Regions from separate parts of the Exiguobacterium sp. s40 genome, predicted to be linked through region 3. Evidence: riboswitches for the same ligand, from Rfam matches in the RefSeq annotation. Region 3 holds a riboswitch; each other region holds the start of a gene.
The links. A riboswitch is a leader RNA that binds a small molecule or an ion and turns the genes downstream of it on or off. The one in region 3 is predicted to bind S-adenosylmethionine.
Positions count from the first base shown of each region.

Region 1: it holds a riboswitch for S-adenosylmethionine, as region 3 does, so the genes downstream of both, KNP02_RS11040 (Na+/H+ antiporter NhaC family protein) here and KNP02_RS06725 (MetQ/NlpA family ABC transporter substrate-binding protein) in region 3, are expected to answer to the same signal.
Region 2: it holds a riboswitch for S-adenosylmethionine, as region 3 does, so the genes downstream of both, KNP02_RS03110 (methionine ABC transporter ATP-binding protein) here and KNP02_RS06725 (MetQ/NlpA family ABC transporter substrate-binding protein) in region 3, are expected to answer to the same signal.
Region 4: it holds a riboswitch for S-adenosylmethionine, as region 3 does, so the genes downstream of both, mtnK (S-methyl-5-thioribose kinase) here and KNP02_RS06725 (MetQ/NlpA family ABC transporter substrate-binding protein) in region 3, are expected to answer to the same signal.

Region 1 is NZ_JACSLC010000012.1:34,811-41,977, forward strand. It holds gene KNP02_RS11035 (GGDEF domain-containing protein) at 1-1,060, shown strand, start outside; SAM riboswitch class I at 1,157-1,252, shown strand; gene KNP02_RS11040 (Na+/H+ antiporter NhaC family protein) at 1,305-2,606, shown strand; gene KNP02_RS11045 (TVP38/TMEM64 family protein) at 2,628-3,278, opposite strand; gene trhO (oxygen-dependent tRNA uridine(34) hydroxylase TrhO) at 3,501-4,442, shown strand; gene KNP02_RS11055 (divergent PAP2 family protein) at 4,559-4,984, shown strand; gene KNP02_RS11060 (PucR family transcriptional regulator) at 5,087-6,310, shown strand; gene ald (alanine dehydrogenase) at 6,442-7,167, shown strand, end outside.
Region 2 is NZ_JACSLC010000002.1:287,588-294,754, forward strand. It holds gene gcvH (glycine cleavage system protein GcvH) at 1-300, shown strand, start outside; gene KNP02_RS03100 (PTS sugar transporter subunit IIC) at 344-1,396, opposite strand; gene KNP02_RS03105 (thioredoxin family protein) at 1,584-1,841, shown strand; SAM riboswitch class I at 2,296-2,401, shown strand; gene KNP02_RS03110 (methionine ABC transporter ATP-binding protein) at 2,480-3,508, shown strand; gene KNP02_RS03115 (methionine ABC transporter permease) at 3,498-4,160, shown strand; gene KNP02_RS03120 (MetQ/NlpA family ABC transporter substrate-binding protein) at 4,191-5,018, shown strand; gene KNP02_RS03125 (MDR family MFS transporter) at 5,124-6,338, shown strand; gene sufC (Fe-S cluster assembly ATPase SufC) at 6,511-7,167, shown strand, end outside.
Region 3 is NZ_JACSLC010000005.1:166,547-173,713, forward strand. It holds gene KNP02_RS06715 (aminotransferase class I/II-fold pyridoxal phosphate-dependent enzyme) at 1-555, shown strand, start outside; gene KNP02_RS06720 (iron-containing alcohol dehydrogenase family protein) at 552-1,568, shown strand; SAM riboswitch class I at 1,609-1,713, shown strand; gene KNP02_RS06725 (MetQ/NlpA family ABC transporter substrate-binding protein) at 1,786-2,607, shown strand; gene KNP02_RS06730 (methionine ABC transporter ATP-binding protein) at 2,617-3,651, shown strand; gene KNP02_RS06735 (methionine ABC transporter permease) at 3,623-4,285, shown strand; gene KNP02_RS06740 (Spx/MgsR family RNA polymerase-binding regulatory protein) at 4,313-4,708, opposite strand; gene KNP02_RS06745 (DUF302 domain-containing protein) at 4,880-5,263, shown strand; gene KNP02_RS06750 (hypothetical protein) at 5,370-6,662, shown strand; gene KNP02_RS06755 (hypothetical protein) at 6,674-7,167, shown strand, end outside.
Region 4 is NZ_JACSLC010000003.1:269,376-276,542, reverse strand. It holds gene KNP02_RS04605 (HIRAN domain-containing protein) at 1-176, shown strand, start outside; gene KNP02_RS04600 (1,2-dihydroxy-3-keto-5-methylthiopentene dioxygenase) at 338-871, opposite strand; gene KNP02_RS04595 (methylthioribulose 1-phosphate dehydratase) at 885-1,502, opposite strand; gene KNP02_RS04590 (2-hydroxy-3-keto-5-methylthiopentenyl-1-phosphate phosphatase) at 1,499-2,149, opposite strand; gene KNP02_RS04585 (2,3-diketo-5-methylthiopentyl-1-phosphate enolase) at 2,146-3,303, opposite strand; SAM riboswitch class I at 3,373-3,474, opposite strand; SAM riboswitch class I at 3,680-3,782, shown strand; gene mtnK (S-methyl-5-thioribose kinase) at 3,864-5,015, shown strand; gene mtnA (S-methyl-5-thioribose-1-phosphate isomerase) at 5,012-6,046, shown strand; gene KNP02_RS04570 (sugar ABC transporter substrate-binding protein) at 6,039-7,115, shown strand; gene KNP02_RS04565 (sugar ABC transporter ATP-binding protein) at 7,115-7,167, shown strand, end outside.

The DNA of each region.
Region 1 (7,167 bases), on a different contig from region 3:
CGTCGTCAGCAGCATCGCTGCCGCGTTGACGTTCTTCATCAAGCGGCTCATCATCCAAAAAGGCCGGCAAGACGCCTTTAAATCGTTGATTGAACAGTATGACGAGGCAAAAGAAGCCGTGTCGTTATCGCAGAGCGAGGCGCAAGCCATCGAAGTGTTTCTCAGTCAATGTGAGCGGCTCAATCACTATGACGAAGGGTTCGTCGAGTTTAAACTGTTCGACCGTACCCTGTACTTTGATTTGAAGACGCGTCAGCCGATTGACCGTCACATCGTGTTCGATTTGCTCGATCACGCTTATCCGAACGAAGCCTCGGTCGAATATGAGATGCGCTTCGAATGGGACGCACCACTGTCGAACGAATTTGACGACGACTATCATAGTTTCATCTCGGTTCGGTCCGAGGAGATCGAAGGGATTCGCACGTGGCTCGTCATGACGGGTGAACACGTCTATGGGTATCCCCCGACCATCCAACGTGAAATCGTCAAACTTCTCAAGTCGTTCAACCGGACGATCAGCCGTTGCCATGAGCGCGACCGTCTTTACACGGAAAGTCGGACCGACAGCTTGACGCTGCTCGCCAATGCACGCGCGTTTTACGAATACGGGATTCAACAAATCTCGGACGGTTCGATGTATCCGATTTCGGTCGCGATGCTCGACATCGACTTTTTCAAAAAAATCAACGATGTGCACGGACATCAAGTCGGGGACAGTGTGCTCCAAGAGTTTGGACGGCGGATTCGCCAGGCACTCCGCACCGAAGATTTTGCCGCCCGTTACGGCGGTGAAGAGTTCATCTTGCTATTGAACCGTTGCGATGTCGAACAGGCAATCGAAATCGCCGAACGAATCCGGCAACAAATCGAGAACAAACCGTTCCACGTCGACGGGATCGATATCCCCGTCACCGCTTCGATCGGTGTCGACACGATTCAGGCGTTCGGTGACAAACGCCTCGACGATACGATTCGTAACGCTGACCGGGCCCTCTACGTCGGCGGGAAGTACGCCGGACGCAACCGCGTCGCCCATTACAATTTCTTAACGACCTGACTCACCCCCACGTTCACCGCGTGGGGGTTTGCTATTGACAAGCGGATTTGAAACAAGTACGTTAGGGAACGTGTCTTATAATTAAATATCACAACTTTTTTATCAAGAGAGACTGAGGGACTGGCCCAGTGACGTCTCGGCAGCGGGTAACCTGTGCCAAATCCAGCGAGCAGTCTGCTCGAAAGATGAAAAAAGTGTTTTCTTGTAGAGAGAGCCTTTTTTCAGAAGGCTCTCTTTTTATTTTATGAATGAGGTGAATCGATTGGAACAACCGACAGCTAACAAATGGGCACTATTGCCTTTGCTCGTCTTCCTCGTCTTCTTTATCGGGGCAGGCATCTACTATAACGACTTTTATAAATTCCCGGTCCTGATCGCGGCGTTGATCGCGGTCATCGTCGCGGCGTTGATGACGAAAGGCAGCGTCACTCAGACGGTCGAGCGTGTCGCCCAAGGTGCGGGGAACCCCGGCATTTTAATCATGGTCTTCATCTTCTTGCTCGCCGGAGCGTTCTCGAGTGTCGCCGAAGCAATCGGCGCAATCGACGCGACCGTCAATGCGGCGCTGACATTTTTACCGTCCTCGCTTCTACTGAGCGGTTTATTCGTCATCGCGGCATTCATCTCGATGGCGATGGGAACGTCGACGGGCACGATTGCCGCCCTCGCCCCGATCGCGCTCGGTATCCACGAAGAAAGTGGCGTCAATATCGCCATCGCGGCGGCTGCCGTCGTCGGTGGTGCCATGTTCGGGGACAACTTGTCGTTCATCTCGGACACGACAATCGCTGCCGTCCGGACCCAGCGTACCAATATGCGTGACAAATTCCGAACCAACTTTTGGATTGTCCTCCCGGCCGCCCTTATCACAATCGTCCTCTTATCGGTGTTATCGAGTGGAGAATCGACTGTCGATGCAGCCGCGTTCGAATGGTATAAACTCATTCCGTACCTTGCGGTCATCGTGCTCGCCTTGACGGGAATGAACGTCATCCTCGTCTTGCTCGGCGGCATCGCCCTGACCGGCATCATCGGTCTGTTGGACGGCAGTCTAGCCGTCACCACGTACGTCACCGCCATGGCGGACGGCATGATGGGCATGGCCGAGATTTCACTCCTGACATTGCTCATGGGTGGGCTCGTCGGACTCATCTCGCATAACGGCGGACTCACGTACTTGCGTGACGCGCTCACGTCCCGAATTAAAAGACGGGCCGGCGCGGAGTGGAGCATCGCCGGGCTCGTCAGTGCGACAAACGTCGCGACGGCGAACAACACGATTTCGATTCTCGTGGCTGGTCCGCTCGCCGCGAACATCGCCGACGATTATGACATCGAACGTAAAAAGTCAGCGAGTGTACTCGATATCTTCTCGTGTGGGGTCCAAGGTCTGTTGCCTTATGGGGCACAGCTTCTCATTGCGGCCGAACTGACGAACACAGCGTCACCGGCGCTCGTTCCGTATATGTTCTATCCGTTCTTGTTGTTCATTTGCGGAGGATTGGCCATCGTCTTTAACTTCCCGCGTTTCAAAAAGCGCGTCTAACCAAAACGACCCTTTGAAGCACTAGCTTCGAAGGGTCGTTTGACGTTTCGTTTCACGTTCACGTTGAAGTTGTTCGTTGCGTTTTTTGAAGGCGCGCCGCTTGAGCAATTCCTCGAGGCCACGGCTGATCGCCCAAAGGACAAACAATAACAGTCCAAGCATCGATAAGCGGAACGGACTTTGAATAAACTCTTCCCACTGGTCACCAATGACCGAAAAAATCAAGACGACAAGCAGTTTCCCGAACCCCGCCGCCATGATGAATGTCCGAAGCGGCATTTGAATGAGGGCGAGTAAGTATGTGATCAAACTGACCGGGATGAACGGGAGCGAATATAAAAAACCAAGCGAGATCGGGCTCATATGGTTGATGCGTTCCAGCCAATATACCCCTTGTTTATGTTTTTCGAGCCACCGTGTCATCGGTTTACGGAATACGTAACGGACGGCTGTAAAGACAAGAATCGTCCCTAGTAAACTACCGACCCAAGACAATAACGTCCCGAGCAAGAACCCATACGTGGCCGCGTTCGCCGAAATGATGAGGACGAGCGGAAGAAATGGAAAGATCGCCTCAAGGAACGGCGCCCCTAGTCCCGCCCATGGGCCTCCCGGAAGCTCTTGCAGCCATTCAATCAGTTGGATAATCCATTGTTGGAGTGATGTGAGCATATCAGTTTCCACCTTCGACTTTCATTAATACCTTTTACCCGATTTCGCTCAGGAAGACGCATCCCCCTGCACGCCAGTAAAAAAAATAAAAAGTATTTGCGAAATTTCGCTGTGATATCTATCATATAATATGGACTTGTGGTTGCAGGCAAGTCCGCTCGTCGAACGACACAACCCAACGTTCGTTTTCCTGCAAAAAACTGAACACAGGGGAGTAATAACATGGAAACAAAACCAATGCGGGTCTTGCTGTACTATAAGTACGTCAACATCGAAGACCCAGAAACGCTCACACAAGAGCACCTCAAGTATTGTAAGGACCTTGGCATCAAAGGACGGATCTTGATTTCTTCCGAAGGAATCAACGGAACGTGCTCTGGGACTTGGGAACAGACCGAGCAATACATGAACGACTTGAAAGCGAACCCGCTTTTCAGCGATATCGAGTTCAAAATCGATGAAGTCGAAGAGCATGCGTTCAAAAAAATCTTTGTCCGTCATAAGAAAGAGCTTGTGACGTGGCGCTTTGATGGTGAGTTCGACGTTCCTAAACAGCACGGTGCGTACCTCGAACCGGCAGAATGGAAAGAGATGATGAATCGCGACGATGTCGTCATCCTCGACGTTCGTAACAACTACGAGTACGATCTTGGTCACTTTAAAAATGCGATCAAAATCGACGTAGAGGCTTCTCGTTACATGCCAGATTGGCTCGAAGAGAACAAGGACCTCTACGAAGGGAAAACCTTACTCACGTACTGTACCGGAGGCGTCCGTTGCGAGAAATTTACCGCATATATGCGTGACCAAGGTCACGACAACATTTTCCACCTTAAAGGCGGCGTCGCCATGTACGGCAAAGACGACGCCACGAAAGGCGAAGACTGGGAAGGTGAGCTTTACGTCTTTGACGAGCGCATCAACGTCCCGGTCAACACGGTCAACCCGTCCGTTGTTTCGGAGTGCATGCACTGCGGAACGAAGACGGTCCGCTACGTTAATTGTGCCAACCCGGTGTGTAATGCTCAACACTTCTGTTGTGAAGAGTGTGAACCGAAACAAATGCGTTCATGCTCGAAAGAGTGCCAGGAGCATCCACGTAACCGCTATATCATCGAGAATATCGCGGACAAACTTCAGCAGACTGAAGGCGTCGTCGGGTAACAAAAATCGACCAGAAAGCACTTCGAGCCTATGCTCGAGGTGCTTTTTTGACAGAAACTTTACGTCTAGCCGATGACAGAATCGGGTATAGTGTAGATACCATTGTCAGACAGGAAGTGAATCGATTGCTCTTTAACGAACCTTTACTCGCCGCCTTGCTCGCTTGGTTCATCGCACAAGCAGCCAAGCTCGTAACCGAACTCATTAAAACACGAGATTTTGAATTAGAAATCATGTTTGCCTCGGGTGGGATGCCAAGTTCCCACTCTTCGACCGTCGTCGCCTTAGCGACCGTCATCGGTCGAGTCGAAGGAATCGATTCCAGTATGTTCGCACTCGCCTTGATTTTTGCGACGATCGTCATGTACGATGCGACCGGCGTTCGTCAAGCGGTCGGATTCCAGGCCCGTTTGTTGAACGACTACTTCAAAGGAATCAAGCACGAGACACCCATCTTAAATGAGCTGGTCGGTCATACCCCGTTCCAAGTCATCGTCGGGGCTTTACTCGGTCTCGTGGTCGGACTGTTTTTCCCAATTTAATGTGAATGATGCAGGCATGTCGTTCCCTCCTTCTAAAAACTCACCATCTTTTTGTGAACTTTCACAACAGAGACGGTATAGTGAAAGAGAGGAGGAATCGACATGCCTTTTTTGCAGAAATCTTATGAATCGCTCGATACGCTCGCCGAAGCAATCGGACAAGCGATTCGGGCCCCAATCACGATTGAAAATCGCCACCATCAGTTGCTCGCCTACAGCACCCACCCCGACTCGACCGACCCGGCACGAATCGCGACGATTATCGGCCGCCGTGTCCCGGAAGCAGTCATCGAAGACTTATGGGAAAGTGGCATCCTTCAAGAAGTGATCGACCGCGACGAACCGGTCGTCATCCCGGCCCGCATGGCCGTCGGTCTCGGTGAGCGGGCGGCCGTCGTCATCAAGCAACAAGGTGACGTGCTCGGTTACATTTGGAGCCTGGCCCGAACGACGCCGTTCTCAGAACAAGAACTCACCGTCCTACAAGAAGGGGCGAACATCGCCAAAAAATTGCTGATGACCATCGCGATGCACGAACGGCGCATCGACGCCGAATTGGAACGTTTCTTTTTAGAAGTGCTGGCCACTCCCGTCTTATCGCCATCCCACCGCGATCGCTTGAATGAGCTCGCACCGATTGCCGTCGCCAGCCGCCTCACCGTGATTGAATGTGCCCAGCCGGTCACCCCGCAACTGGCGGAACGACTGTTTTATGTATTGGCGACCCAACAAGCGATCGAGGTCGTGCTGCACGCCATCGATGGTCAACAGCTCCTCGTCTGGCATTATATGAAATCGGAGTTAGCCGAGGAAGAGACGGCACTTTTGCAGTGGGCCAATCGCTTCGAGACACAGCTCCGAGAGAAATTCACGGAAGTCGATCCACGTTTAGGCGTCAGCCGTCGTTTCTTTGAGAGCGACATGCTGTATGCCGCGATGGAAGAAGCACGACAGGTCACGTCGCTTCGTCGGAAGTTCCCCTATGAGCTTGCCGCGACGCACACGTTCGAACAAATCGGGATTTATCAGCTCGTCCCAGATCTCGCTCGCCGAATCGGGCTTCGGCTCGAAACGCATCCGACCATCGAGCGTTTGCAGGCATATGATGTCGCCCATCATACCGAGCTCGTCACGACGCTCGAGTGGTATTTCTATTTTGATGGGAACGTCAAACGCGTCGCCGCCCATCTTCACATCCACCCGAACACCGTGCTCTATCGGATTCGCCGCATCGAGGAACTGACGAATATTACGCAAGTCTCACTGCCCGAACGAGCCGCTGTTTACCTCGCCATCAAGGCAGGCCAATACCGACAGGATGATTGATGCCCGCTTTGTGATTTTTCACAAAGTGGGCATTGTCATTTTTAGAATCCATGCTAAAGACAGCGTTTTCGGATGGGTCTATACTAGAGGTGTGAACAAATTGTGTCAGTAGAGAGAAAGGGGAACTTTACATGAAAATCGGGGTATTGAAAGAAATCAAAAACAATGAAAACCGCGTCGCCTTGACGCCGATGGGTGCAGCCGTATTAACTGAGCTTGGACACGAGGTTCTCGTCGAGACGGAAGCCGGTGTCGGGAGCGGCTTCACGAACATGGAGTATGTCGATGCAGGGGCGACAATCGTCGACACAGCCGCAGACGTTTGGGGAAACGTCGAATTAGCGTTGAAAGTAAAAGAACCGCAACCGTCTGAATATCGTTATTTCCGTCCGGACTTGACGCTCTTCACCTACTTGCACTTGGCAGCCGAACCAGAACTCACGAAAGCACTCGTCGATTCAGGCGTGACGGCGATCGCTTACGAGACGGTTGAGATCGACCGCACGTTGCCGCTCCTCACGCCGATGAGCGAAGTGGCTGGACGGATGGCCGCTCAAATCGGGGCCCAAATCCTTGAAAAACCGCACGGTGGAAAAGGGATTCTCTTGTCAGGCTTGCCTGGCGTACCACGTGCGAACGTCACCGTCATCGGGGGCGGTGTCGTCGGGATGAACGCAGCCCGCATCGCCATCGGCCTCGGTGCCAACGTCACAATCATGGACATCAGCCCAGCCCGTCTTCGCCAAATCGACGACCAATTCGGCAACACGATCAATACGCTCATCTCAAACAGCTACAATATCGCCAAACAAGTGGCGGACAGTGACCTCGTCATCGGTGCCGTCCTCATCCCAGGC
Region 2 (7,167 bases), on a different contig from region 3:
ACGGATTTCGCACAAAGCGAACTAGGGGATATCGTCTTTGTAGAACTTCCTGAAGTCGGCGGCACGATTTTACTCGATGAGCCGTTCGGTTCGGTCGAGTCGGTCAAAACCGTTTCAGAATTGTACGCTCCAATCTCTGGAAAAATCACAGCGGTGAACGAATCACTCGCTGATTCACCAGAACTCGTCAACGAGGCACCGTTCGAAGGCGCTTGGATGATCGAAGTCGAGTTGAACGACGCGTCAGACGTCGACAAACTCATGTCAGCCGAAGAATACGAAGCGATGATTCAAGGCTAAACAAAACCCGGTTTCTCTTCACGAGAAGCCGGGCTTTTTTTGTTCATTCGAAATCGAGGCGGTAATGATCAGGCTGGATGAGCGACGTCCGGTTGAACAGGCGGTAGAAGATGATTCCGAGCGTTACCGGGATGAGTCCGAACAAGACGATGACGAGCATGACGTTCCAGAGCGCGAAGCCTCCCGGCATCAAATGCAAGGCGTTGATTGGACCGATGAGGCCGGAGACGCCGAAACCGGCACTGATCGGCGTGCCTTCGATCCGAAGGATGCCTGCGAGCGCTCCGAGGATGGCCGCATTGGCGAGTACGGGCAACATCATGATTGGACGACGGACGAAGTTCGCCATTTGAATCTTCGGTGACCCGAGGAAGTGGGCGATCGACGTTCCCGTCGCGTTCATCTGCCAGCCGGCGATGGCGAGACCGAAGCCGGCGGCGACGACCCCTAGGTTGGCGGCCCCGGCCGCGACACCAGACAGGCTGATGGCTGTGGCGATGCCGACCGTCGAGATTGGCGAGACGATGATGAGCGAGAACGCCATCGCAATCAACATGCCCATCACAATCGGCTGTAGTTCCGTCATTGTCATAATGATTGTCCCGACGTATGTTGTGATTTGTGAGATGTAAGTGAGTAGGAACGCCCCGATCCCTCCGGCGACGACGATGACCGTCATCGGTAAGACGAGTACCGTGTATGTCTTCAAGCGTGGCGACAACTGCATGACGAGGAACGTCGCAAGAGCGGCCGTCACACCGGCCGTGATGACGTCACCGATTCCAGCCATGAGGAACACCCCTTCCTCGATGCGGATGGCGCCGCTCCCGACTTGGGTCGCGATGCCGATTGTGCCGGCCTCGAGTGCCGAGCGTCCGAACTGCATGGCGACAGCGACACCGATGATGACCGGTAAGAGACGCATCGCAATCGTTGTCGCGTCCAAGATGAACTGCAAGGACGGAACATAAGGTAAGATGGCTTTCGTTAATTCACCGAGCAAGGCGCTCGGGATGAGGGCGATGAGGATGGCAAGACTAAGGCCGTTCAAGACGTTCATCAAAAACTGTTTTCCGGTAAGCTTCTCTTCCGTCATTGGGGATTCACCTGTCCTTTTCTACTGGTATGCTGTTATGTACAAAAGCAATAAAGTTAATGACCATACTATGCCTCTTTCTAGAGAGCGTCAATACAAAATGTTGAAATGTTCAGAATTTTCCATTTGAGCACAACTTTTGAACCGACCGGTCCGGATTCATATACTTAGAGGAGAGGTGAGAACAATGATGACAGACGGATTCTTATATATATACGCCCCGATGTGCGGTACATGCGCCGTGGCCGAGCGGATGCTCTCGGTCGTCGAGGCCGTCGACCCCGAACTCCAGATTGAAAAGCGCGATGCCAACTTTATCCCGAACGAGCTCGAGGCGTATCAGGTCATGAGCGTCCCGGCGCTATTGAAGCTGGAAAATGGCCAAGTTCGCGATCGTTTGTACGCGTTTCAAAACGTCCAGCACGTCCTATCTTTCGTCAAATGAGATAGGATGATTAGAATAATCTGAAAATTTTAAATAATCAGTTGACACAGAAAGTTCACGAATGATATATTCATTACAACATCTTACTTGAACACAACATAGGACGAGATTTTCCCGTCAGCAAGACGTTTTCGAACAACCGTTGCATGAGCTTACGCGATTTCAGGTGGACCTTCCCTTCGATTGTCCCCCAAAAAAATCAAGCGTCGGGGCACCGGTCGCGTAATTGCATGGTCCGTTCGAAGATCGAGTGATGGTCGGGTAAAAATCCCCCATATAAGGATGAATGCTCTGATCGGGCAAAAGAGGTTCATCTATGGGTTGTCTTTCAGTGACTCAAGGTGCTACGTTCTGTGTCATCCTCGGATGGCACCTTTTTTTAATTTGTCTGAAAAAAATAGTTTGACATGAAAATAATGTGTCGCTATGATAAAGCTAATCAAATACGCAACCCCTCTTATCAAGAGAGGCTGAGGGACTGGCCCTATGACGCCCAGCAACCGCGGAGCAATCCGAAATGGTGCTAATTCCAGCAAGGTGTAAACCTTGGAAGATGAGAGCAATCGTTGTCCGTACCGATAAAGTACGCACGTTTGCTCAAACGTGCGTACTTTTTTTGTTGTCAGGAGGGAAATGGATTGATTCAACTACGCAATGTGGCCAAATGGTTCGATACGAAAAACGGTCGGGTCCAGGCGGTCGATGATGTGTCGCTTACCATCGAAAGCGGCGAAATTTTTGGAATAATCGGATATTCAGGGGCGGGGAAGTCGACGCTCATCCGCTTGCTCAACCGACTCGAGGCACCGTCTAGCGGTGAAATCGTGGTCGCCGGCAGCGAGCTGACGAAGCTCACGCCTAAGGAACTACGCGGGGTACGTAAAAACGTCTCGATGGTGTTCCAACACTTCAACCTATTATGGTCGCGCACGGTCGCTGAGAACATCAGCTTCCCGCTCGAGCTCATCGGGGTACCGGCCAGCGAACGCAAACGCCGCGTCCAAGAACTTGTCGAACTCGTCGGCTTAGGCGGACGGGAAGACAGCTATCCGTCGCAACTATCGGGCGGTCAAAAGCAGCGAGTCGGGATAGCCCGTGCGCTCGCTACGAATCCAGAAGTGCTCCTCTGCGATGAAGCGACGAGCGCACTCGACCCGAAGACGACCGATTCGATTCTCGAACTGCTCGTCAGCATCAATAAAAAGCTCGGATTGACGATCGTCCTCATCACCCATGAGATGCACGTCATCCAAAAGATTTGCCACCGCGTCGCCGTCATGGAGGCCGGGAAGGTCGTCGAGACCGGACAAGTCGCCGAGGTGTTCCAACATCCGGAACAGCCAATCACGAAAGAGTTCGTTAAGCAGATCGGCGCGGTCGAAGACATGTCGCTCACGTTCGAGCACTTGAAAGCGCGTTATCCGAGCGGTCAAATCGTCAAGCTCAAATTCTTGAACGAGACGGCCGAGCAACCGATTCTGTCAGAAGTGTTGAAGCAGCATGATATCGGCTTCAACATCATCGGCGGGAACGTGACGCAGTCACAAGTCGGTGCCCTCGGGACATTATTCATCCAATTGATCGGAGAGCCGGCTGAAGTCGAGCGGGCCATCGCCTCAATCCGATCGCAGGCAGTGGAAGTGGAGGTAGAAAGCGATGTTTCCTAATGTAGATTGGCAAGTCATGCTCGAGCAAACGTGGGAGACGCTCTATATGACGCTCGTCGCCGGAGCCGCGACGTTCGTCATCGGTCTCGCCCTCGGGATGCTCTTATACGTCACGAACGAACCGCTCATGATGAAAAACCGTCCGATTTACACGGTCATCAGCGCAATCGTCAACGTGTTCCGGTCGATCCCGTTCATCATTTTGATCATCTTGCTCATCCCGTTCACGTTACTCGTCGTCGGGACGATGCTCGGGTCGACGGCAGCGTTGCCGGCGCTCATCATCGGTGCGGCTCCGTTCTATGCGCGGATGGTCGAGCTCGCCCTGCGTGAAGTCGACCGCGGCGTCATCGAGGCGGCTGAATCGATGGGTGCGACAAAATGGCAGATCGTCTATAAAGTGTTGTTCCCAGAAGCATTACCGGCCATCGTGTCAGGCATCACGGTCACGATCGTCGCGATCGTCGGTTATACGGCGATGGCAGGGGTCGTTGGGGGCGGGGGACTCGGGAACTTGGCGTTCCTTGAAGGGTTCCAGCGCTCACAGAGTGACGTCACGTTCGTCGCGACCGTCTTAATCTTGGTTATCGTCTTCGTCATCCAGTTCATCGGCGATCGACTCGTATCAGTAATTGACAAGCGTTCCGCTTGATCTAAATAGAAAATTTGGAGGGGTTTTATAATGAAATCATGGAAAACAGTACTCGGATTGACAGCAGCTTCAGCACTCACTATTCTCGCAGCTTGCGGCGGAGATTCAGAATCAGGTTCGGGCGATGACAAGACGCTCGTCGTCGGTGCGTCAAACGTCCCGCACGCTGAGATTTTAGAGCACATTCAAGACGACTACGAAGAGAAGGGCTATACGCTCGAAATTAAGAAGTTCCAAGACTACGTCCTCCCGAACAAAACGCTCGCGGACGGCGAACTCGACGCGAACTACTTCCAACACGAGCCGTACCTCGAGTCGCAAATGGCTGAGAACAAAGACTACAAATTCGCATCTGCCGGCGGCGTCCACATCGAGCCGATCGGTGTCTACTCACAAGACTACAAATCACTCGATGAGCTGCCAAAAGGCGCTGAAATCATCATGAGTTCGTCAGTCGCTGACCACGGACGAATCCTCACGATGCTCCAATCAGAAGGCTTACTCACGCTCGCAGAAGGCAAGACGACGGACGCGACGGTTTCAGACATCGTCGACAATCCGAAAAACTTGGAGTTCAAGACGGACGTTGAAGCGGCACTTCTCCCGCAAGCGTTCAACAACGGTGAAGGGGACGCGGTCCTCATCAACACGAACTACGCGATCGATGCCGGCCTCAACCCGCTCGAAGACGCGATCGCCCTTGAAGGCGAAGACTCACCTTACGTCAACTTGATCGTCACACGTGAAGGCGACGAAGACGACGAGCGCGTCAAGGCACTCCTTGAAGTCCTCACGTCAGAAGAGACACAACAGTGGATCTTGGACGAATACAAAGGCGCAGTCGTACCGGTCAAATAATAATTGTTGTCAAGGCTCGGGACATCCCGGGCCTTTTTTGTTTGGAGTAGTTTTGGCGCACCAATAGAAGTACAATACATATGTGTAGAAAAAGGGGGGATCCGGATGAACATACGACACATTCATCCGCTGACGCTGGGTGTCTTATTTGGTACATTTTTTGCCCGGCTGTCGACATTTTTTGTTATGCCGTTTTTTGCGATTTATCTTGCGACGCTTGGCTTCTCGGCGAGTATCATCGGGACGGTGTTCGCCATCTCGGCGTTATCGGGGTTATTCATGAGCTTTTTTGGGGGCACGCTGTCTGACCGCTATGGACGCAAACAGTTGATGCTCATCGGAATCGCCTTGAACGCGATCACGTTCAGCGGGTTCGCGCTCGGGACGGAATTATTTTGGTTTTACATGTTCTCGGTACTTATGGGCGTGTCGCGGTCGTTCCTCGAACCGGCGTCCCGCGCGCTCATCAGCGACACGACGCAACCGGACCAGCGCGTCATCGTCTACAATGTCCGCTACTTTTTAATCAATATCGCGGCGGCGATCGGTCCGTTGCTCGCGGTCGTGTTGTCGCTCACCGGGGCGAAGAGCGCCTTCTTCGTCGTCACGGGCGTCTATGTGTTATACGGTCTCGTCATCTCGACGTTGTTCCGGAAATATCCGTTCGAGGAAGGGGACGGCGTCAAAGTCCGGCCGCGCTTGACGGAGACGTTCCGTGTGTTACAACAAGATAAGACGTTCCGCTACGTCATCATCGGGATGATCTTCGCCATCATCGGCTATAGTCAGTTCAATGCGACGTTGCCGCAGTTCATCGCGTTCCATGACGGTTTCAGCGATGGCTCACGTTTGTTCGCCTATCTGTTGACGGTCAATGCGATCACGGTCCTTATCGTCCAATATCCGATCATGCGCTTCGGGATTCGCGTGTCGCCGATCAAGTCACTCTTTTTCGGCGTCGGGACGCTGTCGACGGGGCTCCTGCTCATCGGTTTTGCGACCGAGACGTGGGTGTTGTTCATCGCGATGGTCATCTTCACAATCGGTGAGGTGCTCATGTTCACGATGACGGATGTATTGACGGACGAATTGGCACCGGCTCACCTGCGCGGGACGTATTTCGGGGCGATGGGGTTGACGGCGCTCGGTCAGACGATCGGCCCCGTCATCGGTGGGGTGTTGCTCGATGGGTTTGATAACGCCGCGTTGCCAGTGTTTGGAAGCTTGGCCGTGTTGACGGCTTGCGGCGCCTTCTTCTTCGCCGGCGCCTTGAAAGAACGGAAAGCAAGTTTGGCCTTAATCGAGGAAAAAGTTGGATAAAGTCTTGATTTCCCGATATTCTCATTCTCAACATTTAAGTTTTATTGAGAATGAATAATAAGGTGAGTCGCTTGAAATAAAAAATTGCCTAGATTAAGATTAGAATATATCTAATCTACGCCAAAAATGGCGAGAAAACGGAAGGGGTATCCGAATGTCTAACGTACCACACATGAAAATTGATGACCTCCGCGTCTCAATCGAAGGAAAAGAGATCGTCAAAGGTCTTAATCTTGAAATTAAAGGTGGCGAAATTCACGCCATCATGGGTCCTAACGGGACGGGTAAATCTACACTCGCATCGGCACTTATGGGACATCCATTATATGAAGTAACAGGCGGAAGCGTCGATTTGAACGGCGAAGACGTACTCGACATGGAAGTTGACGAGCGCGCGCAAGCCGGAATGTTCCTCGCGATGCAGTATCCTGCTGAAATCAGTGGTGTCACGAATGCCGATTTCTTGCGTTCAGCAATCAACTCACGCCGCGAAGAAGGACAAGAAATCTCACTCATGAAGTTCATCCGTGAACTCGATGCGAAAATGGACGTCCTCGAAATCCCTTCAGAAATGGCACACCGCTATTTGAACGAAGGCTTCTCAGGCGGAGAGAAAAAACGTAACGAGATTCTTCAAATGATGATGATTAAACCGAACATCGCCATCCTCGATGAAATTGACTCAGGTCTCGACATCGATGCGCTCAAAGTCGTCGCCAAAGGCGTCAACGAAATGCGCAACGAAGAGTTCGGCTGCTTGATCATCACGCACTATCAACGTCTCCTCAACTACATCGAGCCAGACTTTGTTCACATCATGATGGACGGT
Region 3 (7,167 bases):
AGCATCGGATTCGATGGCCACGTCCCGCCTAGCTTTCTGCAGGCGGAAGGGGCGAAAGAAGTCGGCATCGAGGTATATACGATGTCGAAAGCGTTCAACATGTCCGGTTGGCGCGTCGCCTTCGCCGTCGGGAACGCGGACATCATCGAGGCGATCAACACGTATCAGGACCACGTCCACGTCAGCGTGTTCTCGGCCATCCAGGCGGCGGCTGTCGCTGCGCTCGAGGCGCCCCGTACCATTCGCGATGACTTGGCACGACTGTACGAGGCACGGCGTGATCGCCTGATCGACGGGTTGAACCGGGCCGGCTGGGCCGTCGAACCGCCGGAAGGCTCGTTCTTCGTCTGGGCAAAAGTGCCTGAGGGTGATGCCAAGTCGTTCTCGCGGAAACTGCTGCATGAAGCCGGTGTCGCCGTCACCCCGGGCTATTTCTTCGGTTCGGAAGGGAACGGATACGTCCGCTTCGGTCTCGTCTCACCGGAACCGAAGATTGACGAGGCCGTCGAACGAATCGAGCGGTTGTTTGCCGCCTATGAGGAGGTGCGCGCATGATTCGTCAGGCCGTCCTTGAATATGACCACGCCGATGACGCGCTTGACCGTCTTGATGACTTAGTCGACGGCCGACGTGCCCACGTCCTGCGCGGTCAGAACGGGTATGACGTCGTCCGAGCCATCTTTCCGGCCATCGCGGACTATCCGGCAACAAGGTTCAGCGGGGAGTGCACGGACTCGGAAGTCAAACGGCTCAAACCGTTGGACGCCGACGTGTTAATCGCCGTCGGAGGCGGCAAGCTCGTCGATACGGCCAAACTCGTCGCCTATCAACGGAACGTCCCGCTCATCGTCGTCCCAACGCTCGCCTCGAACTGTGCGGCGTTCACACCGCTCAGCGTCGTCTATCAGGAGGACGGGAGCTACGACCGCTACGACATGTTCCGCGTCGTCATCGAACGGGTCATCGTTGACTCACGGGTCATCTCGCGCTCACCATATGAATACTTTCGGGCCGGTGTCATCGACACGGTCGCGAAGTTTTACGAGGCCCGTTATTTGAGTGGTGACAGCTCAGCTGACGCCGGCGTCAACACCGGACTCGTCTTGGCCGAGCAGTGCGGGCGTCTCGTCGAACTTGAATTGAGCGAGCACGCTTTTGAGTCGTATAGTGACGACGTCCGCTTCGCGGTCGATCACGTGCTCGCCATCGGCGGCGCCGTCGGTGGATTTGGTGACGCCGGGACACGCGTCGCCGTGGGCCATGCGGTCCATAATGCGCTCAGCCGCTTCGAGTCGACCCACTCTTTCTTGCATGGAGACAAGGTCGGCTTCGGCCTAATCGTCCAGGAGCGGTTGCGTCGCTCGGCCGATGCTCCGTATTTGGAGGCCTGGTTGAAACGGTTCGGTGCACCGACGACGCTCGAGGCGCTCGGGGTCGGGTCGGGCGACATCCCGGTACTGGTCGACTCCGTCATGACGGAAACCGAACTGCAACAGTTGCCGGAACCACTCGATAAAGACTTTTTGAAAATAATTTTTGAAAATTTACAATTTGCTATTTACAATTAAAAGAATTAAAAGTAAGATGATAACAATTTAATAGACCGATTGCTTATTAAGAGTGGTGGAGGGACTGGCCCTGTGAAACCCGGCAACCAGATCGTAATGATCATGGTGCTAATTCCAACAGACGATATCGTCTGGGAGATGAGCGTGTCCGACTTTGACTTGTCGTGCCCGCCACTCTGAATGAGTAGCGGGCTTTCATTTTGGAGGAGGAAAACAAATGAACATCAAACAGAAAACAGTACTTGCAGGGACGTCACTACTCGCCGCCATCTCGCTCTCGGCATGCGGACAATCGGACGCGAGCGAGGCGCTCAGTACGGAGTCGCTCACGATCGGCGTCACGGGCGGGCCGCACCAACAGATCGCCGAGAAAGTGAAAGAACTCGCGGCCGAAGACGGCCTCGAACTCGATATCAAAGTGTTCAATGACTATAATACGCCGAACACGGCGCTCGCCGAGGGTAGCCTCGACGTGAACAGTTATCAGACGCTCTCATTCCTAGAACTGCAAAAGTCCGACAAAGGCTATAAGATCGACGACGTGTTCAAGACCGTCGCGTTCCCGATGGGTCTTTACTCGGAAAAGTTGACCGACATTGAGGACTTGAAAGAAGGCGACAAGGTCGCCGTCCCGAACGACCCGGCGAACGAGCTGCGCGCACTCCGTCTGTATGAGACAGCGGGCCTCATCACGCTGAAGGAAGGCTTGACGGACAAGGCGACGAAACGCGACATCGCCGAGAACCCGCTCAACCTCGAATTCATCGAGCTCGAGGCGTCTCAGCTCCCGACCCAGCTCCCGGAAGTCGCACTCGCGGCCATCAACACGAACTTCGCGATGGGTGCCGGCCTGTCGATCAACGAGGACGCCTTGTTCCACGAAGACACGGTCGACAACCCGTATCCGAACTACGTCGTCGTCCGTACCGACAACAAGGATGACGAAGTCGTCGAGACACTCAAATCGTACTATCACTCGGACGAGGTCCGGACGTTCATCGAAGAGACGTTCAACGGCTCAATCGTCCCGGCGTTTTAAGGAGGGCCTATGATCGCACTTAAAGGAATCACGAAGACGTTCACGGTGAACAAAGGTGCCGTCACCGCACTCGACGACGTCTCGCTCACGATCGAGAAAGGCGAGATCTTCGGCATCATCGGTCGAAGCGGGGCCGGCAAGAGCACGCTCATCCGCATGATCAACCTGCTCGAACGCCCGACGTCGGGCCAGGTCGAGATCGAAGGACAGGACATCACGAAGCTCGACAAACGTGGGCTCTCAAAACTCCGCCATCGAATCGGAATGATCTTCCAACACTACAACCTGCTCAAGACGGCGACCGTCGAAGAGAACGTCGCCATCCCACTTCGTCTCGAAGGACTCGATAAGCGGATAATCCGCGAACGCGTCGACAAATACCTCGACATCGTCGGATTGACGGATCATCGGAAACATTATCCCGAGCAACTCTCGGGCGGACAGAAGCAACGTGTCGCCATCGCCCGGGCCCTCGCGCATGAGCCGGACATCCTGCTTAGCGACGAGGCGACGAGCGCGCTCGACCCGGAGACGACCGAGTCGATCCTCGACCTCTTGCTCGACATCAACCGCGAGCTCGGACTGACGATCTTTTTGATCACGCACGAGATGGAAGTCATCGAGCGCATCTGTGACCGGGTCGCGGTCATCGAGGCCGGCCGGATCATCGAGGAAGGGGACGTGCTCAACGTGTTCTCGGACCCGCAGCATGCGACGACACGCAAGTTCTTGAAGACGAACCTCGATGTCCCGAAAGAGGTCGTCGTTGAGTTGAGCACGCACGGGATGCTCGTCAACTTGTCGTTCATCGGTCATCAGAGTGAACAGGCCGTGCTCGCCCAGTTGACGAAACGGTTCGGCTTGCTCCCGAATATCATCGGGGGCGGCATCAAAAAGCTAAAAGGCGGTCTCGTTGGCAATTTGCTCGTCCATTTGGACGGCGATAAGGCCCAGACCGATCAAGCCATCCGCTTCTTAGAGGCGAGCGGTGTGAAAGTGAAGGAGGTGACGAACCATGCTTCAGTTTTGGGAAAATTGGGGTGACTTGATTTGGACGGGGACGATCCAGACGCTCACGATGACCGGCATCGCGCTCGTCATCTCGACGTTGATCGGACTGCCGCTCGGGACGCTCCTCGTCTTGACGCGACCGAACGGGCGGCTCGCCAACCGTTATTTCTACGGCATCTTGTCGAGCGTCATCAACGTCGTCCGTTCGATCCCGTTCATCATTCTCTTATTCTTCATCCTCCCGTTAACCCGTTTCATCATGGGAACGACGATCGGCGTCCAAGGCGTCCTGTTGCCGCTCATCGTGTTCACGGCGCCGTATATCGCGCGGCTCATGGAGTCGGCGCTGCTCGAGGTCGACCGCGGGGTCGTCGAGGCGTATGAAGCGATGGGCATCTCGACCCGGAAAATCATCTGGTACGTGTTGATCCGGGAGGCCCGCTCATCGATCGTGCTCGGTCTGACGATTGCGACGATCGGTTTGATCGGGGCGACCGCGATGGCAGGACTCGTCGGGGCAGGCGGACTCGGCGATATCGCCTATCAATACGGGCATCTCCGATTCGAGCCGGAGGTCATGTACGTGACCATCTTCGTCTTGATCCTGCTCGTCCAATCGATTCAATCGTTCGGTAACCGCTTGGCGGCCCGACTCAAGAAGGCATAAGAAAAGAGCTCTGCTTCGGCAGGGCTCTTACTTGTTGTCGAGCAATCGTTTCAATTCGGCGATTCGGTCATGGCGCGGGATGAACGTACGAATCTCTTTCTCGCTGAACCCGATTTGAATCCGATTGTCGTCGACGACGATCGGACTCTTCAAGATCTGGGGGTGTGACGCAACAAAGCTGTACAGCTCACGGAGCGACATCTCGTCAAGTTGGTCCGCCGCTTGTTTGTACACGCTCTTTTGGACGGACAACAGGTCGGTCGTCCCGTTCTCGGTGAGGCGGAGCATGTCTTTGAACTCGGTGAACGACATCCCTTGATCGGTCAATTTTTTCTCGATGAATGGGATGTTCTGTTCGCGTAACCAATCAATCGTCTTACGGGAAGAACTGCAGCTTGTATGTGTGAATACGGTGACCGTCACGGCAACCACTTCTCCTTTACGTAAGTATGGACTTCTTTATTTTCTCTCATACATACGTGACGGACATCGAATATGTTTCAAATCACATATACTTTTTATCGCCATCGGACGATTTGTCGTCAGTCAGTTCGGGTACATGGCGAAAGAGAGCAAAACCGAGGATGGATTTACATGTTTGATTACACGGTCAAGACAGACCAGACGGTCGAAGCGGTCGTCGAGAAGCTGAAAGCGACGCTCAAGGAAGAAGAGTTCGGAGTGCTCTGGGACTTTGATTTGAGCGAGACGCTCGAAGAGAAAGGCCAAGCGATCGACGGGGACTATCGCATCCTTGAAGTATGTAATCCGAAAGAAGCGAAGAAAGTCATCACGGCACATCGGGAAGGCGGCTATTTCCTGCCTTGTAAGCTCGCTGTCTTCACGAAAGACGGGGCGACCCATGTCGGGATGCCGAAGCCGACGAAACTGATCGAGCTGATTGAGGATGAGTCGCTTCAATCGATCGCCCACGACGTCGAGACGCGACTGACGCGTGCGATTGATCAAGCCATATAATTGAATGAGCGAACCCGTCCATGAGAGTGGACGGGTTTTTTCTTGTTCCTCCTTAAAGTCATATAATGGTAAAATTGGTACAAATAGATTTTAAGGGGCGGATGATTTGAAAAAGTTAGCCAGTGCACTCGTATTATCCTTGGGCTTATTGGCCAGTTGCGGTGGGGAAAAGTCAGACGTCGTGAACTTGTCGTATGTCGATGCGCATTGGACCGTTAACAAGTGTTCCTTAGAGCAACCGGAAGCCCTCGAATCGGTCGATGAGACGTTACAGGCCTGTACCGGGGAATTGACGACTGAATTGAAGGGAGACTTGACGGTTTACGATACGGTCATCGCGAATCGCCATCAGATGACCGATACGGGAGATGAATATGCATATAAATCGGTGACGTACATCAAAGGCGATGAGCATTATGCACTTTGTCGCGATATGCTCTCGGAACGCTTTCAAGCCGAGGTCATTGAGTCATTCCCCCCATTCGTTGATACACAGAACGGGAAGCGAATTCAACGAAACCCTTTCATCGAACCTGCCGACGAAACTACTCAAGCAGAATTCCTCGATGCGGATGGATTATTGGAGCCGAATAATGCTGTCGAACCTTTTCCTGATACCATCGTCACGTTCATACCGGCCTTCCACGGCGAGGTGGAATTGACCATTGGAGATCGACAACTCGCATTCCCAGTGCTTATGTTCGACCCGATGATGGCACACATAGATGAGGTAAAAGTCGCAATCGGATATCATCCCGATGAAAAGAAACCCTATGTTTTATTGATGCTCGCGGACCTCTATTTCACAATGAGTCCGCTAGATGAAATTATCGACCCGGTAAAAGGAGAACAGTCGTATGAAGAGTTGACAGTCAAACGACTGCCACTTCGTTCGGAACTATTACCCGACAAATCCTATCCATTGTATGAGTTCAATTATACCCGTGACGGGAAAGCGGTGACCGAAATCGCGACCATTACATATCGTGCCTCTGAACTGTTAACGATTTCTGAACAAAAGGCGCTCAAAGACAATCCGGAAGAGCGGTATATGCCGATTGTGAGCGGTCCTCTGATTTATCTCCACCAACAACCGTTCAATCACGAGTCAACCTTGACGTATCCGACCGTTTTGCGTGCGGTAGGTAACGAGATGGACGACCTGATTCAAGCAATCGATTCGGCTGAGCCGACAAAGCGCACAGGCAATCAAGGAGACTATCGTTACCTCACAATCGTCGACGGACACAAAGGCCAAGAGTTCGAGGTGACGTATAAACAGCGATCGAAGAAGCTGGATATCTACGTGACCGACCGATCAACCGAAGGGACATATAAACTGACGAGCGAAGGGGCCGAGACGTTCTTGTCCTACTTCCCTGACTTGAAGAAGAAATGAGTGGGTTGAACATGAAGAAACGAGCGTTGATGGCATTGTCACTGTTATGGTTGACGGCAGGCTGCTCGGAAGATATTGACGTCGTCCGTTATGGTCACATCGAGGAGCACTGGCAAGCCGAACGGGTTACGATGAACAGTCAAGAGCCTGTAGTGGATGCCGAAACAATTTTGAACCAATGTGAAGACAAAGAACGATTGGCCGAACTAGACGAAGAGACGTTCTCGGTGCTCGGGATGGCGTATGCGACTCGGGCCCCGTTTATAACTGAAGATTATGATGGATATGCCTTCGACGAAGTCACATATGTTGAAGGAGATGCGGTCTATGCGCTCTGTAGGTCGCATCAAATGGATGGGATACCAGGGTATCAAGCCGTCGAGCTCGAGGCACGGCCGTCTTTCTTAAAAGACGAAGTTGGTACTGAAGTCTCGTTCCTTCCGACCGTCCATGTCGCGACGGAGAACGAGCGGGCCTCGCTACATGAGCTGGACGCCTTCTACGA
Region 4 (7,167 bases), on a different contig from region 3:
ATGTACCAAGATACTATAGTAAGTATATTTGTATGTTAATTGACAACGATGCAGACGTTCACGTAAAGATAACGTATATAAATGAAAAGTCCAATCCACATTGGTGGGTTAAAGTTGATTTTTGTGCTTCGATACTACAATGTGACCAAAAAATATTACAAGAAATATTAATATAATTTTGAGGAAATCAAAAAATAGATAATGTAGTGTGTTTTTGTAACTGGGACATGACTGCGTAAATCGATAAAAGAGGCAATCTGGAACGAATCATTCGTCCAGGTGGCCTCTTTTTGTTAAAAACTTTTCAAATTGTCTAGTTATTTCCTAACCTCATTTTTTATGCAGTCACGTCCTGTTTCTCGTAAATCGGCACCCAGCCCTCCGTCGTCACAAAGATGCGGACGGCGACGACTTTACGATCATCCTGGAGTGTGAAATAGTGACGTGTGTTCACCGGGACCGAAATGAGGTCGCCCGGGTTGAGTTCGATATTGAAATAGCCACGCTCGGCGTCGTCGATGGCGAAGACGCCGTGGCCACTGACGATGAAGCGAACCTCGTCATCCGAGTGGTGGTGCTCTTTTTGGAAGTTGACGAGCAGTTCGTCCAAGTTCGGCGTCGCATCCGACAATGAGATGACGTCTGCCGTCTCGTAGCCGCGACGCTCCGATACGTCGCGAATCTCGTCACGGAACGTCGACAAGATTGCTTGTTTGTCCTCATCCGTCAACTGATAGTTCTCTTGCAGGTTTTCTGGGAGCTTTGTGATGTCCCACTGCTCGTACAAAATACCGCGTGACTCTAAAAAGGCACTCACTTCAGTTTGATTGACGTAACGTTCTTCGGTTTGTTGGAAATAGATAGTTGCCATGGTTGGTTCCTCCTTATGAATGGACGCCTAGGGCGCGTAGTTTTAACGTATAGCTGAACAAGAACTCGTAAGCCTCTAAATAGCGTTTGGCCGCGGCCGGGGTCTCGCCCCAGACGGTGATGCCATGATTGCGGATGAGGACGGCGCCGGCGTTTGCGTGGATATGGGGGGCGAAGGTGGCCGCGAGTGCCGGGATGTCCGCATGGTTCTCGATAATCGGCACGCGGACGACCGCATCCTCGTCCCAGAAGCCGAGCGCCTTGATGATCTCTTGGCCGGTAAAGACGACTTCGCCGGTGGCGGCATGGAGCTCGGAGATGACATTATTGTCGACCGTATGGACGTGGAGCGAACAAGTCGCATCCGTCCGATTGAACACTTCGACGTGGAGCAACGTCTCAGCGGATGGTTTTCCCGTTTGTTCTCCAATCAAGCGTCCGGCCGCGTCGACGTGAACAAAGTCGTCCGGCGTTCGTTTCCGTTTATCGCGTCCGCTCGCCGTGACGAGAAATTCGAGCGGGTCGTCGGACACGCGAATCGCCAAATTCCCACTCGTTCCGGGGAACCAGTCGCGGGCGGCGAGTTCGTCTTTAATGTCGGCCAGTTCGAGCCAACGTGCTGTGAGGCTCATATGGCCACCTCCTTCAAATGATGAGTGATGTCGTCGAACGTCTCGAATGAGGCGTAACGGATGCCTGCTGCTTCACAGAGCGTGATGAGTTGCCCGCGGGCATAGACAAAGTCGGCACGCTTCGCGACCTCGAAATCGGTCACCGAGTCACCGATGATGATTAAGCGGTCGGCGGGATTGACGATGCGACGAGCGAGCGTCGGTTTGCAACAACCGCAATCGTTCGTACATTGTTCGTCGCAAGCGTGCGGCCAAGCGACGGTTACCGTCTCAGCGGAGAAGTCGGCGACGTTGCAGTAGATGTGTTCGGGATCGACGTGACCTTCTAAAATCGGATGGACGAAAAAATCCATCCCGCCGCTGACGACGTCAAACTTCCAACCGTTTGCCCGAACTTGTTCTAAAAATGACGGGAACCCTTGACGGAGCGTGATTCGCTCCAACAAATAATCACGGTAAGCCGGGGCATCTGCGCTCGGCAATAGTTGAAACATTTGACCGACCCCGGAGCGAATCGAGATCCGTTGCTCGAGGACCGCATCTTTCAACTCGACCCAAGCGGGCGGGGCGAACGCCTTCATCAGCGCGATAATATTGTCTTCCGCCGTGATCGTCCCGTCGAAGTCGCAGAGGATATGGACCGTCATCGTGACGCCCACGCCTTTAACGCGGTATCGAGTTCGTTCGTCTGTCCTTCGGTTTGACCGAGGGCGTGAGTGATGGCTTGGCGGAAAGCGCGAGCCCCAGCGGCTGCGCCGTCCGGGTGTCCATGAATGCCACCGCCGGCGTTGATGACGACATCAGTCCCGTAATCACGAATGATCTCAGCGACGAGTCCCGGATGAATCCCGGCGGACGGGACCGGTAAAATCGGTTTCGACCAATGCGGTTCGGCGCTCAGGTCACGAATCGCGAACGCCTCGTCCCGCGGTGTCGCGAGCGAACCGTACGGAGATGGGAAGAGCGTCAAATCGGCCCCGGCGAGACGTGGGAGTTTACCGAGTAAGAGCGAATGACTGATGGACCCGGTCAAGGCGCCGGCAAAGGCCGGGTGAGCTAAAATCGGCACACGGATGTCTGGGTCGTTCGCAAGTTCGCGCAGTGCGTCAAGACCGTACGTATAGACGTTGAATAGGAGCGCCGTCGCACCGGCCTCAATCAGCCGGAGCGCCTGGTCGCGAAGACCGAAAACGGGACCGCTCAGCGTGATGGCGTAGAGGACACGCTTCCCGGTCGCCTCAAAGTGCGCTTGAATGACGGCCGCTCCGATCCGGGCCCGTTCGAGCGACGGCGTGAGCGGATTGTCGTATAAAATTTCGTCGTCTTTGACGATATCGATGCCGCCGGCGAACTGATCGCGGAGTTGCTGCTCGAGAAACGCGAGGTCACGCCCGATGACGCCTTTGAAGATGCTCATGACGAGCGGACGGTCATGGACACCGAGCAACTCGCGAATCCCGTCGACGCCGAACTTGGCGCCTTTGAAATGAGGGGCGAGCGTTTCGGGCAACGTCACATCGATTAACCGAATCGAATCGTCGAGGGATAGTTTCCCGAACGTCGTCGTCAAGATGGATGAAAAGTCAGGGCTGACATTATGTAACGGATAGCGGATCGTGAACCGGCTCGTCGTCTCCGTATGGGTGGTCGATACGACCTCACCCCGGTACGCCTGTAACTGCTCTTGCTCTAAATGACGTAGCTCGGTCCATGTGCCGACGGTCAGCTCGAGGGCGATTTTGTCGGCAATACTTGCGACCGCATCCGTCCGTTTGATTTCATATGTGGCAGTGATACTCATATGGTTCCTCCTTCCAGGCAAACAAAAAATGACCCCATGCCGAGGCAAGAGGTCATCATAAAAAATGAACTCTTATCTCTCAGCTTTCGCTGCAAGAATTAGCACCGTGCCATCTCTGGTCGGTTGCTGCGACATCATCGGGCTCGTCCCTCCGTCTGCTCTTGATAAGAATGTGATTTGAAGTTGTGAAATTTAATTGAATTTTTACACAGATTCGTCGCGTCGTCAATTCCTTTTTTTCCAAAAAAAATATTTCGTGGAATTGTTTCCATATATGCACAAAAAAAGACGAAGTGGCACGGGGAAAATGACGTTGACAATTGTGACGTCGAGTCCGTAATATTCATCACATAAGTTCACCGAATCGAATAAACCACTCTTATCGCGAGTTGGCAGAGGGAATTGGCCCGATGACGCCGCAGCAACCGACCACTAGGCACGGTGCTACATCCACCAGACGAATGTCTGACAGATGAGAGGAACAACCATTTTGGCTGTGCCTCTTTCTCGCGGAGAAAGGGGCTTTTTTTGTGGGCAACGTACAGGAAGGGGAAAACATCATGTCATATCAACCATTTACAGAACAGACCGTCGTCGAGCACGTCCGTCAATTAGGATACTTGCAAGACGGAATCGCCGAGTGTGAGGAAATCGGGGACGGCAATTTGAATCTCGTGTTTCGGATTCGCCAAGGCGAACAGCGCCTAATCGTCAAACAGGCGCTCCCATACGCTAAAGTCGTCGGTGAGAGCTGGCCGCTTACACTCGAACGGGCATGGATTGAACAGTTGGCACTCCGTGAGTTTGCGAACGTGGCGCCGCGTTTCGTCCCGGACGTCCTCGGTAGCGACCGGACGCTCGCCTACACGATTTTAGAAGATCTGTCTGATTATGAGATTGTCCGCACCGGTTATTTGAAAGGGGAGAGCTATCCGGAACTCGCGCGTCATGTCGGTGAATTTTTAGGCGAGACGCTGTTCGCGACGTCGGATTATGCGGCCGGCCCGATCGCGAAGAAGCGGATTGAACGTGACTATTACAACCCGGAACTGTGTGACATCACCGAGAAGCTCATCTTCACCGACCCGTTCAAAGACGCGGAGTCGAACAACATCGAGGCGGCGCTTCGAGAAGATGTCGAACGCCTCTGGCAAGACCAGGCGCTCAAGGTCGAGGTGACGAAACTGAAAGTCGGATTTATCACGAAACATGAGGCGCTTCTGCACGGTGACCTACATACAGGCAGCATCTTCGCGACCCAACAAGAGACGAAAATCATCGATCCAGAGTTCGCATTTTACGGACCGTTCGGCTTTGATTTGGGCCAAATTATCGCCCATTTGACGCTGTCGACGTTCCATGACCCGCTCAAACGCTTCGAACGTTTCACGGACGTCTTGACGGTGTGGGAGACGTTCGAGAAGACGTTCCGGGCCAACTTTGAGCGCGCTGTCGAGCCGTTCAATACGGACGGTTTCGTCGACGAATTGTTGCGGACAATCTTCAGCGACACGATCGGCTATGCCGGTTGCGAACTCATTCGCCGTGCCGTCGGACTCGCCGGTGTCGCCGATCTCGAGACGTTGCCGGAAGCGACGCGGCTCGAACGAAAACGTGACGCACTCGCTCTCGGGACGGCGCTCATTAAAGAACGCCACAGCGTCGAATCGATTGACGACTTGGTGACGCTTTTGTCGGGGGTGCGCGTATGAAGGTCCAAAATATCCGTTTCCATCCGCAGACGGACGAACTCATCGTATTAGATCAGACGTTGTTGCCGCATGAAGAGCGGTACGTGACAATCGAAACGCTCGAACAGGCCGAACATGCCATCGAGACGCTTCAAGTCCGGGGCGCCCCGGCCATCGCTTACTTTGGGGCGTTCGTCCTCGCCAAAGAGGCGGGCCGGTTAGTTGACGATCCGGACTTCACGCGTCGGCTCGACCTCGTCGGACGCCGCTTGATCGCGACCCGGCCGACGGCGGTCAATCTGCAAAATGTGATCGAGTCGCTCCTTGATTTAAATGTCGGGGACGACTTTGAAGCGATTGCCGAGGAAATCAAACGACGCGCTATCGCGTTGTATGACCGGGACGTCGATACGTATCGGGCCATCGGTGAGCATGCACTGACGGTGTTACCGGCCGGGGGGAACGTGTTGACGATCTGCAACGCCGGTGCCATTGCGACATCGCGATACGGCACAGCGCTCGCGCCGTTTTACGTCGGAAAAGAACAGTGCGTATCTTTCAACGTCTTCGCCTGTGAGACGCGGCCGCTCCTGCAAGGGGCACGCCTCACTGTCTGGGAACTCGACCGGGCCGATATCGACGTGACGCTCATCACCGACAATATGGCGGCTTGGACGATTCAGTCAAAACGAGTCGACGCCATCATCGTTGGAGCTGACCGTATCACACGGACGGGTCACGTCGCCAATAAAATTGGGACGTTGCAGCTCGCCGTCCTCGCCAAGCATTACGGCATTCCGTTCTATGTCGCGGCGCCGCATTCGACGTTCGATTTGACGGCGGATGACACGATTGAAATCGAGGAGCGGAACCCGTCAGAAGTGACACATATCGGTGGTCAACCGACGGCACCCGTCGGCATCACCGTCTTCAATCCGGCGTTCGACGTCACCCCACCGGACCTCATCACCGGACTCATCACCGAGGCGGGTGTGTTCGAGCCGACAGAGACTGCCATCACACATCATGTAGGAGGAACAATTCATGTCTAAAAAACTATTAATTTTACTATTCACATTCGTCTTGGCGCTCGTCGGTTGCACGAACGAACAAGCGGCCCCATCGAAGCCGGCTGAGAAGACGCCGGAGACGAAACCCGTCTCGGTCTCGAATGCCACACTTCCGAAAGATATCGATGTAGCCCTGATCATGCAGATGTCGATCGGGACGTTCTCGTCGCAGTATATCAACGGGGTGACGGAACAAGTCGAATCGTTCGGCGGCAACGTGAAAGTGTACAATGCCGACAACGACCTGTCGAAGATGGCGAGCTATGTCGATACGGCGACGACGCAAGGCGTCGATGTCATCTTGATCGACCATGGCCGTGCCGATGCGTTGAAAGAACCGGTCCAACGCGCGCTCGATAAAGGCATCAAAGTCGTCGCGTTCGACAACGATTTGACGAACGAAGGCGTGACCGTCATCGACCAAGACGACTATTCGCTCGCTTGGCGTTCACTCAAGGCACTCGCCGAAGATTTGGACGGTGAAGGCAAAATCGTCACGATTTGGGTTGGTGGCTTCACACCGATGGAACGTCGCCACACGATTTATGATGCGTTCTTGAAGCGTTACCCGGGTATCACAGAAGTCGCCAAGTTTGGTTCGGCGACGAACAATACGGCGCTCGACACACAGAGCCAGATGGAAGCAATTTTGAAGAAGTATCCGGAAGGTGAGATTGATGCCGTGTTCGCGATGTGGGACGAGTTCGCTAAGGGTGCGAGCCGTGCCATCAAACAGGCCGGACGCGATGAGATCGCCGTCTATGGGATTGATTTGAGCGATGAAGATTTGCAGCTCATGCAAGAGGACGGTAGCCCGTGGAAAGTGACGGCGGCGACCGATCCGGCTGAAATCGGACGGATTCAAGTCCGTTACGCGTATCAAAAATTAGCTGGTGAAGAGACGCCGTCGATTCATTCGGTCGACCCATATCTCGTCGACCGCGACGTCTTGCCGGACGAGAAAGTAACGATGGACGACCTCGGTCAATACGTCCCGAACTGGGGCGCATCAGACGCGGCCTGGTCGGACTGGATGAAAGGGACGGACTGATGTTACGGCTTGAACGCGTCACGAAACGCTATGGTGATGTCACGGTGCTCGA